Regions from separate parts of the Shewanella sp. P1-14-1 genome, predicted to be linked through region 2. Evidence: predicted binding sites of a transcription regulator. Region 2 holds the regulator's gene; each other region holds the start of a gene.

The links. The regulator sigma-54, encoded in region 2, starts transcription at its own class of promoters, with help from an activator protein. The targets are predictions, from matches to a motif close to GTTGGCACGNNNNTNGNNT.
Region 1: AN944_RS03005 (DUF3192 domain-containing protein) is a predicted target of sigma-54. The motif match lies at 1,412-1,430, and genes of this name have one in related genera.
Region 3: AN944_RS01060 (TorF family putative porin) is a predicted target of sigma-54. The motif match lies at 2,191-2,209, and genes of this name have one in related genera.

Annotation. Positions count from the first base shown of each region.
Region 1 covers NZ_LKTL01000003.1:169,304-173,556, reverse strand. Annotated here, with positions in the region: gene syd (SecY-interacting protein) at 1-8, shown strand, start outside; gene AN944_RS03015 (Zn-ribbon-containing protein) at 134-907, opposite strand; gene AN944_RS03010 (hypothetical protein) at 987-1,322, opposite strand; gene AN944_RS03005 (DUF3192 domain-containing protein) at 1,517-1,903, shown strand; gene AN944_RS03000 (DUF2789 domain-containing protein) at 1,917-2,147, opposite strand; gene AN944_RS02995 (GNAT family N-acetyltransferase) at 2,275-2,904, shown strand; gene AN944_RS02990 (DUF962 domain-containing protein) at 2,962-3,285, shown strand.
Region 2 covers NZ_LKTL01000005.1:68,125-72,377, reverse strand. Annotated here, with positions in the region: gene rapZ (RNase adapter RapZ) at 1-742, opposite strand, end outside; gene ptsN (PTS IIA-like nitrogen regulatory protein PtsN) at 739-1,182, opposite strand; gene hpf (ribosome hibernation promoting factor) at 1,185-1,472, opposite strand; gene AN944_RS04890 (RNA polymerase factor sigma-54) at 1,497-2,981, opposite strand; gene lptB (LPS export ABC transporter ATP-binding protein) at 3,186-3,917, opposite strand; partial or broken gene lptA (lipopolysaccharide transport periplasmic protein LptA) at 4,112-4,253, opposite strand, start outside.
Region 3 covers NZ_LKTL01000001.1:273,834-278,086, reverse strand. Annotated here, with positions in the region: gene AN944_RS01075 (sodium:alanine symporter family protein) at 1-396, shown strand, start outside; gene AN944_RS01070 (hypothetical protein) at 448-843, shown strand; gene AN944_RS01065 (hypothetical protein) at 874-1,056, opposite strand; gene AN944_RS01060 (TorF family putative porin) at 1,407-2,099, opposite strand; gene AN944_RS01055 (HU family DNA-binding protein) at 2,395-2,667, opposite strand; gene AN944_RS01050 (response regulator) at 2,853-3,650, opposite strand; gene AN944_RS01045 (hypothetical protein) at 3,742-4,149, opposite strand.

The DNA of each region.
Region 1 (4,253 bases), on a different contig from region 2:
AGAAATAATTGCTTATTCGGACAGAAAATAAAAAAGCCAGACTATAGATGTGGTCTGGCTTTTTTATTGAATGAACCGATAATGCGTTATCAGCTAACTCGTTGTATTAGTATCTATTGACGAGAAGATAATATTACTGATGATCCCATGAGATATTCGATACGATTCGACATGGCTCGCACCTAAAGTGGAACATGTCTAATAATGGCTCATCTAAACGCCACGCTTTTGAGCCGCAACGTGGACAAGCTCGGTTTTTTTCACTAGCAAGGTTTTCGCCACCGACACGGTATAAATAATAATAAGTTGGGATTTTAGTTAAATACTCAACTCTGCCCCTTATATCCCAGCCCCGTCTAAATAAATCACTTTGATGACTGGTAATTTCTTCTAATGCTGCAAATTCAGCCTGAGTGGCCGCTGCCATTTGTAATTCATCACAGGCTTGCCATTCTGTCTGCCAGCGAATGACGCGTTTATGATCGCCGTTAAAGGTTGCAGGCAGCTGATACAGTGGAATGGGGAGCAAGTTATCGCCAGATCGGATAGGTGAACACATATGCACATAGCTGGTATATAACACTTGCCAGCTAGGTTGCTCCGTATTGCTGACTTCAGAGTTAATATCTTGACCTATATATTTCTCGCGCGGGGCTAACAGTTTTGCGTCTGTTAATTGTTGTAAGGCTTGTTTAGTCCAAGGACTATTGTGACGAGTTGCTAAGCTGGTTTTTTCTGGCATCAACAATCGCACTTTAAACTCACCTTCGTTAAAGGCGACTGCAAATTCTCTTCCCAATATTTGACCGTTTGCTCGTAATGATTCGAGATAATGGTTGATGGCTTTTTCTGCCGCGGTGATGGTGGTATCCGCAAAACATTCAAATCTGAGCTCAGTGACAAACATGGGAGTTCCGTTAATGTGTAAAGTGTTTGGGTGTCGTTAAAAAGTCTTGTGGTCAATCTAATTTAAACTAATAACAGCCTTATGATTGATTTTCTAATTGGGTTATACGCTGTTCTAGTAATTCAATTTTTTTGTCAAAGTCAGCTTTCATTTGTTGGATTTGCGTTTGAAATAGTTGCTCAAGTTGTTGTCGCTCAGTATTGGCTGTTTGTTTGGTCGACTCTAACGCATCGCCTAAATCTGGCAAGGTTTGCCACTGATCTTTTGGGATAGCTTTAAACTGCTGCAAGCCTTGGATTAACAAAGGCATTGGCACTTTACCACCCAGTTTTCCTTTTACTAATGCCATCGTCGGAGTGTGGCCATTCATTGCAATGGTTTTGGCCGCTGCGAGGACTTGTTCGATTGGACTCATAATTAGTGAAAATCCTCAATGTTGATTGGTGAAAATGATGATTTAATCAAATTTTATTTTAAAAATATAATAAAATCAATAACATAACTTTTGGCATGTTTTTAGCTTAATCATAATGGACAACATTATAACGTATCTCAAAAACAGTTTGAGTAGAAATTACGTGAGAATCATTTTAATAATAAGGAAATATCATGAAAGCAAAATTGGGTTTAGCATTGTTAATGGCTGTAAGCAGTCTTTCATTGAGTGGTTGTGTGTTGAATGTGGGTGATCACGAAGGTAATCGCAGCAGTTCTTATTGGGAAAAACAACAACAAACTAATCGTACTAATTTATCTAAGTTGACGATTGGTATGGCGCGAGATCAAGTAACGACTCTAATGGGTACTGCTGATTTCAGTGAGGCTTATGTTACTCAAGCTGACGCAGACAGTCCGAAAAAAGAAGTCCATGTATTCTTTTATCGTACTCAGTGGAGCAAAGGTGATGGTAAAACCACTAAGGATGAATGTACTCCTGTGGTGATCAGTGATAATAAATTAGTTGGTTGGGGCGATACGGCTTACCAAAAAATCTAGACTGTAGTTACTGTTATTGCCTTAATAATACGTCCAGTTGGTCGACGAGTTCTGACCACTGGGCGTCTTGCGTTAAGGCCTCTGTAATAAATGCTTTTTGTGCTTCATTCCAAAAGCTAGCTTGGGTAATTGGTATTTCGTTAGGAATGTTATGCGTAGTAATAAAGTGCTCAATTCCAGTCGGTGATGCATCCAGTCCGAGTTGTTCAAATAGGTGGTTTAACGTTATTGAGGTGGTATCCATGATGACGACCTTATTAAGAAGTGAATGGACTTATCTGCATTAAGCCTAGGCGAGCGGATTAAAATTGCAATATGTTTCAAACTTGTTAACTTGTAACTATTCACTGAACTTCAATGAGACTGAAATTATGGAACAGACTACTATGGCGGAATATCTTGCAGTGTACCTGACAGCAGAAGATTTACGGGTGGCAGCGTCGATAATATACAACGCCTATCATGATGATCCGTTTTTCATTGAAGCTTTGTCCACGGCTAATAAAGCCAGTTACGAGCAAAAATTACGTGCCGCTATCAGGGAAGAATTAACTGAATTATGGCAGCAAGAGCAGCCTTTAATTGGCTGGTTTAATGGTGAAAGGTTGATTGGTGTTGCCTGCGTGATTACTCATCAAGTGCCATTAGGTGAAAGCCGCTATTGGCATTGGCGTTTGAAAATGGTGCTGGGAACCGGTTGGAGCTCCACGCAAGCCTTAATCAACAAAGAGAATAGTATTTTAGAAAGCCTACCAAGTAATCAATATGGCATTCTGCAGTTTATAGCTTTATCGCCCATTGAACAGGGTAAAGGGAATGGCGCTAAATTAATTCACGCTGTGTTAAGTTGGTGTGATGACCAACCTGAACTCGATGGTATCGGCGTGTTTATTAATAATCCTAAACACGGTGAGTTATTTATCCGTGAGGGTTTTCAGCACCTTTCTCAACTGACGATCGGCACTGTAGATGGTGAAGTATTGATATATTCGAGTAAATAACTCGGTTCGCAGTTTATATAGTGAGCGTATTGATTTAACCGCTAGGTAGGATGGAAAATGAGCACGAAAAAATACCAAGACTTTAATTCTTTTTATCCTTTTTATTTATCTCAACATCAAGATGTAACATGCAGACGACTTCACTATATCGGTAGCGGAATTATTGTAGTCATGTTGATTATAGTGTTGTTATCACAACAATGGTGGCTTTTATGGACATTGCCCGTAATTGGTTATGGCTTTGCTTGGGTTGGTCACTTCTTCTTTGAAAAGAATAAACCTGCCACCTTTGAGTACCCCTTTTATAGTTTGCTTGCTGACTGGGTCATGTTTGCACAAATGTTAAAAAATAAACTCGGCCTCAAGAAAAACTCAGGTTAAGTGTTAATCAGGAATGTAAGAGATCTCTCACCTTACTGTAGGTTTTAATATTCTTTAATCGAGTTAATTTCTTTTATTTAATTTTTATATTATTTTAAAACAATAGTTTAGTTGTTTTGGTTTGACGTTGGCTATTGTGAATATTTTGTTTCATCCACTTTTTTCCATTTTTCTATTACATGATTTCAATACAATAAAGTCACTAAGCAATTAATTGAATGACCAAACAAATCGTTACAGGAAGTAACTTTTTAAAAAGTCAGTGAACAGTAATAGTAGTGCTTAGAAAGTATTTGGCGATTAACACTCAGGATGAGAGTTATTGTTACGAATACATGTAATGGTTTTCAGGATGAAAGTAGGACACGCTCAAGGAGTGGGTAAAAGCTCAGTTAAGGATTAACTGAAACATGGATGACCCCAAGTCAGGAAGATATGGGTAGCAGGAAGCAAATACCAGGAAGGTAATTTTAGGAGTTAGATTCGGTCAAAAGGATTGACTGTTCAAAGGATTGAGAACTCAAGTATGGCTTAAAAGGCATATACAAGGATATTGAGTAAAAAAGGAATAAGGGAGCAAGGAGCAAGACGATTCGCAAGGATGGAGCAGGGAGCACAACTTAGCAGGATGGCTAACAAAGCGTAAAACTGGCGCAACCTTACATGTTAGGGTTGCGCTTTTTATTATATGAGATATTCATTTGTTAAATATGTGAACAGCTTAACTGCTTCAAAAGTGCATTTGTCTACCTGGTTTGTAAGAGATATCTCACAAGGGATGTAAGAATAATCGCTTTTAAAATAGACTTACACCAAGTGTTTTTTTTAAGTTACTGATAATTTTTACTTTATTATGTTTGTTTGAGATTTGTAGTGTTGTTTTTTTGTTAATCTGCTGTTTTGTGCATATTTATTTATTCGTACATCTCTTAAAATATACCCAAGCAGTAAATGCACGAGAGAGATAA
Region 2 (4,253 bases):
TGCAGCCAATCGCGATGGTAAGGTAACTGCGATTATTGCGCTCAAGGTGCGGCATCCAAGTATCAAATAAATTCTCAATCTGCCAGATGAACTTATTGACTAGGGGTTGTCTGCCTAAGAATTCTTGTACTGGTTGATCAAGACCCGTTAATGGTCTTAACTCAGGCTCCCAATGTGGGTTTGGCAAAAAGCGGACATCAAACATAAAGTCGGCTTCAGTAGGCATACCGTGCTTGAATCCAAATGATTCAAAGTGAATGACTAATTCTTTATCAACACTGCCCATAAGAATTTGTCGGACTTGATCGCTCAAATCGTAAATATTCAGCTGAGATGTGTCGATGTAGTGATCAACCATTTTGGCAATTGGTTCGAGCAATCGACCTTCAAGTTGAATCGCTTCTTGTAATGAGATTTGATTTTTTGACAGCGGGTGTAATCGACGTGTTTCACTGTATCGTTTTAGCAGTACTTGATCATTGGCATTTAAAAATAAACTAATGATCGTGGTATCGTCGGACAACAAAGCGATTTGCTGCTCTAATACTTTGCCTTGCTCTTCGATATTACGCACATCAACACTGATGGCGACAAGTTCGTTATTTCCTTTTAGCTGCTCTAGTAGGCTGCCAATCAGTGGGAGAGGCAGGTTATCAACACAGTAATAACCTAAATCCTCTAACACTCTTAAAGCAACTGATTTACCTGAGCCCGATCGTCCTGATACGATGACAAGTTTCATGCAGTAATAACCTGATACAGTTCTGTAGCGTCATGACTCTTTCGAAGTCTTTTAAGGATGAGTTTATCGCTTAATTTCTCAGCCATACTTGATAACGTGCTTAAGTGTTGCTGACATTGCTCAGAAGGAACCAATAAGGCAAATAAAATGTCTACTGGCTTCTTATCAATAGCATCAAAGTCGATAGCTTCTTCACATTTGATCAAAATAGCGATCGGCGATTCAATGTCGTCTAAACGCCCATGTGGAATCGCAATGCCATTGCCGATACCTGTGCTACCCATTTTTTCACGTGCTATTAAACTTTCGAAAATAGCTTGTGAAGATAGAGTAGGGTACTGGTCAGCCATTAAATTGCTGATAAGTTCCAGTACCTTTTTCTTACTGCCCGGAGTGGCACAGGTAGTGCACGCCGGCTGCAGGATGGTGCGAAGTTCCATCGTTAGTGTTTAATTAACTTCTCTTTGTGTTTAATTACCTGACGGTCTAATTTGTCTATCAGGGCGTCAATTGCGACATACATATCTGCGTTTTGAGATACGGCAAAAACTTCACCTCCTTTGAGGTGCAATTTAGCTTCGGCAATCTGTTGTAACTTTTGTACATTGAGCACAACGTGAACATTATTGATCTGTTCGAAGTGACGTTCAAGCTTTGAAAACTTAGTTTGCACATACTCACGTAAAGATTGAGTAATTTCGATATGGTGTCCAGTCAGGTTAATTTGCATAGATCATCCTCCAATAACAAAGGCTTATAAGCTTTTGCGTTGGTTTGAGGGAGGGATGAGCATTGCTTCACGATATTTGGCGATCGTACGCCGAGCAACATTGATCCCTTGTTCAGCCAGTAGCGTCGCCATTTTACTATCGCTAAGTGGCTTTTTCTGGTTTTCTGCAGCGACCAGCTTTTTGATAAAGGCTCTGATTGCTGTAGATGAACACTCTCCGCCATCATCGGTACTTACGTGGCTAGAGAAGAAGTATTTTAGTTCAAAAAGGCCGCGAGGGGTGTGCATATATTTTTGAGTTGTAACCCGTGAGATGGTCGATTCATGCATCTCTACCGCTTCGGCAATATCATTTAATACCATAGGCTTCATGGCTTCTTCGCCGAACTCAAAGAAACCTTGCTGGAATTGAACAATACAATTTGCCACTTTTAACAGGGTTTCATTGCGGCTTTCAATACTTTTAATAAACCATTTGGCTTCTTGTAAGTGACCGCGAATGAATTGGCTGTCAGCTTGATTGGCTGAGCCTTTTGCCATGGCGGCATATTGCTGATTTACGCCTATTTTAGGCATATTATCTGGGTTTAATTCTACGACCCAACGGCCATTCTTTTTAAACACTGTGACATCTGGGATGACGTACTCATCTTTGATTGGAGTAATTTGTAACCCTGGGCGAGGGTTCAGTGTTTGGATAAATTGAATCGCTTCGCGTAAATCATCTTCTTTAAGCTTGGTTTTACGCATTAGTAATCTGAAATCACGACCTGCTATTAAATCTAGGTGTTCAGATATCAGTAATTTTACATTTTCTATGCAAGGGATTTCGCTTGGGTATTGTCCCAATTGAATCATCAAACATTCGCTTAAATTTCTTGCAGCGACGCCCACTGGATCAAAATGTTGTACACGCTTTAATACGGCTTCAACCTCATCAAGTTCAATATCCTCAAGACCGAGTGCATCGAGAATATCTTCTGTTGATTGGGTTAAGTAACCTCTATCATCAATTGCGTCGATGATGGCTGTCGCAATGGCGAGGTCATTTTCAGAAAATGGGGTTAAGTTTTTTTGCCATTCTAAATGTTCGTATAAACCTTCAGTCGTTTCACCTTGAAATGGCATATCGTCATCACGGCTTACAGCGCCAGAACCTGAGTTAGGAGAGGCGGTGTAGACTTCATCCCAAGTGGTATCCATTGGTAAGTCTTCAGGCATGGACTCTTTCGTAAGTGACTCTGTTGTATCGACTGATGAGGTGTCTTTTTCTACGCTGACTTGGCTGTTATCGCTAAAATCGGTGTCAGTTTGCTGAGCATTGTCTTTGACTGGTTCTTTTGTTTTGGCAAACTCATCCTCAAGCTCAAGAAGAGGATTTGAGTCAAGTGCTTGCTGAATTTCTTGCTGTAGCTCCAAAGAGGAAAGTTGCAATAAGCGAATGGCTTGTTGCAACTGCGGGGTCATTGTCAGGTGTTGACCCATTTTAAGTTGGAGTGAGGCTTTCATTTACCGCTTATCCCTAATTGAATTTCATCATCGCGACTACAATGTTATGGGTCTAGCACCTTTGTAAGTGTTAGCTAGACTTTAACCGAACTTGGGTTCTACTTTGCCAAAAATTAGCGTTAAGTTTTGAGTCTAGTGTATAACGCTAAAAAGTGGGACTGGTTGGCCGCGAAAATGCCATGCTTGTACACTAAAGAATGCTAACTATAGCTTGAATTGCTCACCTAAGTATACTGACCTGACTTGCTGATTGTCTAAGATCTCAGCAGGCGTACCTTCAGCAATTAAATCTCCGTGGCTGACAATATACGCACGTTCACATACATCAAGTGTTTCACGGACATTATGGTCGGTAATCAATACTCCAAGACCACGATTTTTTAGTTGTTGAATAATTTTCTTAATATCTATCACAGAGATAGGATCAACACCCGCAAATGGTTCATCTAATAAAATAAACTTAGGATTGGCGGCTAAAGCGCGTGCTATTTCTACACGTCGACGTTCACCACCTGATAGAGCCATACCTTGGCTGTCACGAATATGGGTAATATTGAACTCTTCTAATAAGTGCTCTAATTCTTCGATTCGTTGCTCACTCGATAAGGTTTTGCGGGTTTGCAGCACTGCCATGATGTTATCGTGCACAGTGAGTTTTCTAAAAATGCTGGCTTCTTGAGGTAAGTAACCAATACCTTTACGAGCACGTAAATGCATTGGGTCTGCAGTCAAGTCGTCAGAATCAATCAAAATACGACCTTTATCGCTTTTGACTAAGCCTACAACCATATAAAAGGTTGTGGTTTTACCTGCACCATTTGGTCCTAAAAGACCAACAATCTGACCCGTTTTAACGGTTAGGCTAACGTTTTTGACAACTTGGCGGCTTTTATAGCTTTTTGCTAAGTTCTCAGCTGTTAAGGTAATTTGTGTCATTATTGCTTTTGCTCTGCCGCAGGGGTCGTTATGTCTGCATTGGTTGAGTTTTGAATATCAGATTCTTGAGGGGTGACTGATTCAAGGAGGGCATCAGTGTTAGTTTCAACAGCATTTGCCTCAGGAGTCACTGTTTGATTCTCAGTTACATTGCTAGGTACATTGTCAGTCGTATCAGCATCTGGGTTATCAAGCGAATCATTATTTTCTAACGGCGCTTCGTCTGAGTTATCAAGTTCTTCGTTTTCTTTATTCAAGTCAGGGTAATTTTCTGGCTGAAAAATTGTGATAACTCTGTCTTTTCCTTCACCTGTGCTTTCAGCGATCAGTTGCTGT
Region 3 (4,253 bases), on a different contig from region 2:
GCTATTATTGTATCGGGAGCATGGACTTCGGGTGAAACAGGCGCTGCGTTAACATCTTTTGCGTTTTCACATGCACTGCCTATGGGTAATTATATTGTTGCCGTTGCATTAGCTGTATTTGCTTTTACGACCATCCTAGGTTGGAGCTTTTACAGTGAAAAATGCATGCAGTATTTATTTGGTGATAAAGTCGTTAAGCCATTTAGATTAATTTGGACCTTAGTGGTACCGATTGGTGCTGTGAGTTCGCTTGAGTTTATTTGGTTACTTGCAGATACATTAAATGCCATGATGGCTATTCCAAACTTGATTGCATTAGCATTGTTAAGCCCTGTGGTATTTGCACTAACCCGTGAATACTTTGCTAAACAAAAGCAGTTAAATGCGCAAGGATAAAAAATGGATTAGGCATATACTGGGATGTGTATGCCAACAAAAAGGGATTTTATGAAGATAGATAACATTATAAGCGTATATACAATCTGTTTGCTGAGTGTCGTGCTTGCTGGTTGTAATGGCGTTAAATTTCGCACCAATGCAGAAGAGTATGTAGTCGCTAAGGTTGAGGCTTCAACCGTTGATTTGTATTCACCAAGTGAACTTTATAGTCACGAAAACGACCCATTAGGTGAAGTTTTTACTTCTTTTTGCAGTGTGTCGGCAGATCATTTGCGTTACCCGATTCCAAGTCTTAGCGCATTGAAAAACGATTTAAGAGGTCAAACGGCTGATAGGGGCGGCAATGCACTGGTTATCACTGAATGTGGTGAGCAGAAGTATCCGACTTGCACAGTATATCTGGAGTGCGCAGGCTTAGCGTATTACCTTAAGTCGTGGGATTAATTTGGCAAGCTGAGTAAGGTTAAATGAAGTTTAAAAATCATCTTCTAAGTCGTCACCTAAACTTTTACGTAATTCTGCTTGTTCAAGATAGTCATCTAAGCGTCGTTTAACTTGACGTTTTCGTTCAATAATTTCAGCTGAACGTTTATTTCTTGGTGATACCATTGCGTCGATTTCTGTATCGTTAGGAATGCTTTCAGTAATATTAGCCATTATTCTACCCTCTATTTCATGCTTATTTGTGGTGTCCCTGTGTGACAAATAAGCTGTAAATATCAAAGGTAGCCTTTAGCCGTGCTTTGATATCATGGGTATTGAGCGCTGAAGCTTGCGATATTCTTGTAAAACAACCACGAAGAATATGCATTCAAATTGCACCCAAAGGTTTACTTACTCCTATAAATTCAATGTAGCAGTTATTTATTTTTTTGCTTAACGCAGTTATCAAAAAGTTTCTTTGACACACAAAAACGCCACTCATTAGAGTGGCGTTTGAGGTGTAACAATTGGCACGATGCCGACCTAAGCTAGTTCGCATTGGTGCCAGATTGAATGACTATGGCTTATAAACCAAAGCTGTACGAGTAGCCTAGTACAATTTTTGCGTCGTCATCATCTAAATCTGTATCAGATGCAGTAAATGAAACAGTACCGTAATCAGTATCAGAGCTTAACGATACATTGTATTCTGAGTAGCTATCAGTACCATACCAGCTAGTAATGATATCGCCATCTGAATAACCGTAATGCACGCCTAAAGACAGTGATTCAGTTAGTGGGAATGTGAGGTTAGCTTGTGCATACATCATGTCTTTTGAATCAAGTGGATCAGAAGCAATATCATCGCCGCCATTGACAGTGTGTGAATAAGAAACATCTAACCATTTCCAAGCTAAACCAACAGTGACTTCACCAAAATCAACACTACCAGGAGAATCTGGGTAGGCATAGTAAAGGTAGTTAATATCGTAGCTTAAATCTTCAGTGATATTACCGCCGTAACCTGCGTAAATATCTAACTCGTAACTTGTGCCATCACCAAAATCAACGTTTGAAGCCCAACCACCGACATAAAAGCCTGAATCAGCGGCATAATCAATACCACCCTGTACAGCTGCACCGTTATCAGTTTGGCTTACACCACGCCATAGGTAGTTTGACGTCGCGCCGATATTACCGGTGACTTCTGCTAATGCAGAACCAGATAATAATAAGCCTGTAGATAGCGCAATAGCTTTATATAAGGTTTTTTTCATTTTCATTCCCTCAAAGTTTTTATTATTCATTTCACCTGTTGCTTGATTATCGGGCAGCAAGGTTCAATGTTGATTTCATCTGTATGAGTTATTGCTAATGATGTGCCATGTTTATAAATGCTTTACTATTAAGGGTTTATGTTCTCTCGCACTATGATGTAGCAAAAATGTTGCATGGTATTGAGGCAGGGGTGCACTTTTTTTGTGCAGTTTTGAGGCGAATTTATAATAGAAAGGTGATCAATAGACATAAAAAAACCTCCGAAGTGGAGGTTTTATTTTCAAGCAGTTAATCTTAGTTAACGCTATCTTTTAATGTTTTACCCGCTTTGAACTTTGGTACAGTCGCTTCAGCAATTTGAATTTCTTTGCCAGTCTGTGGGTTGCGGCCAGTACGAGCTGCGCGTACAGAGGTTTCAAAAGAACCAAAACCTACGATAGAAATTTTGTCACCATTTTTCATGGCTTCAGTAACAGCTTCTTCAAAAGACTTTAGTGCGCGGCCAGCTTCTGCTTTAGTTAACTCAGCATTTTCTGCAATTTTTGCAATTAATTCACTTTTGTTCATGTTGATATTCTCTGCTTTCCATAGATGTGTTTATTTAAAACTAGATTAACATGCCATAAGCCATGGGGCTTTGAAAGCATTTTATCTGATAAATGTGTAGCAATAGGGCATTTTGGTGACATTTACGACGTAAATGACCCCTTTGCCCAGCTTTTGGGGCGAAAATGACGAGTGCCACAGTAAAATTAATCTTCTAATAGTTGATACAGCAGCTGCTTAACCAGTTTAGGCTCAAAAGGTTTATCGCAAAGTGCATTCACTCCTGCACTTGATACATTACTAAGATGTGTATCATTGGCTTCAGATGAGACCATTAATATTGGGATATGGGATTGCTGACTTTCGTTGCGAATATATTGGGTCAGTGCTAGACCGTCGACACTCGGCATGTTGTAGTCTGTGATGACTAGGTCAAACATCTGTTGCTGCATGAGTTCTATTGCTTGCGCCCCATCTTCAGCTTCGCTAATGATTCTAATGCCTAAGTTGCCAATGGTTCGCTTAATGACATTACGTGCCATTCGGCTATCATCGACCACCAATGTACGAATATCTTGTACATCAAAATGACTTAAATCCAGTTCATCGTTGCTGATTAAATCGATGGTTGAATTGAGCGCAGTCGCTAGGTGATCGGCATCGAATGGTTTCGGTAGAATGGCGACGACCCCTGATTGCCTGAACACTTCAAGTTGTTCGCGTCGACACTCACTAGAAACCAGCATAAATTGAATGTCATTAAATTGAGTGCTTTGCTTGATGAAACTGAGCAAGTCGGTCGCTTCGCCATCTGAAAAGTGTAAAGCGCTGATGACTAAATCTGGAGTGTGTCTTGAGATAATGTCTTTTGCATCAGTGATACTTGATGCAGTTTGAATGCTATTTACACCTTCTTGTTGTAGGCGTGCGGTGATAATTTTACGCTGAGTATCTGAAGGCTCTAGCAATAAAATTGATAGTTCACTGGGGGATAGGTGGCCCATAAATGACTTCTTCTTATTTATTATAAATGCGTCTTATGGGCACATTTTACCTTAAGCTTCTACGTGAATATAGCTATTCTTGCACAAGACATTAACAATCAGGTTTCAAATACTGCGTGGTTTTTTGGCTAAACGCGACCCAATATTGGTACCCCAAAATGAGCACAGCGCTCAGTGCAATAGCCGGTACAGGTATACTCACTCCGTTGAATTCGACTTTTACATCTTCAGGGGTGATTTGATAGGCAATAATAGCTGTTGTGGATAAAGCTAACATCGCCAATGTTTGGATTGCGAGGTATATTTTTAACACTAAACTGGCCCAGTGAGTGCGTTTAACGAGTCCAAATAGTACTGGTATTACGCCAATCGTAAACAGATCGATTCCTTGAATGGCGTATGAACGTAGCAAAGCCAGAATAGACAATAAGACGTAAAATGCCATCAATATGATAAGTCTGCGAGGGAGCGGATTGTTAACGGTACTGAATTTATTCATGAGGTATTGTTATTGATAGTAAAGCAATGAGTTCGTTGTGGTGTAGAATAACGCGAGTTGAGATATTTTGGTGAATAGTTTCCAAAAAGATTAGGAAAAGTGAC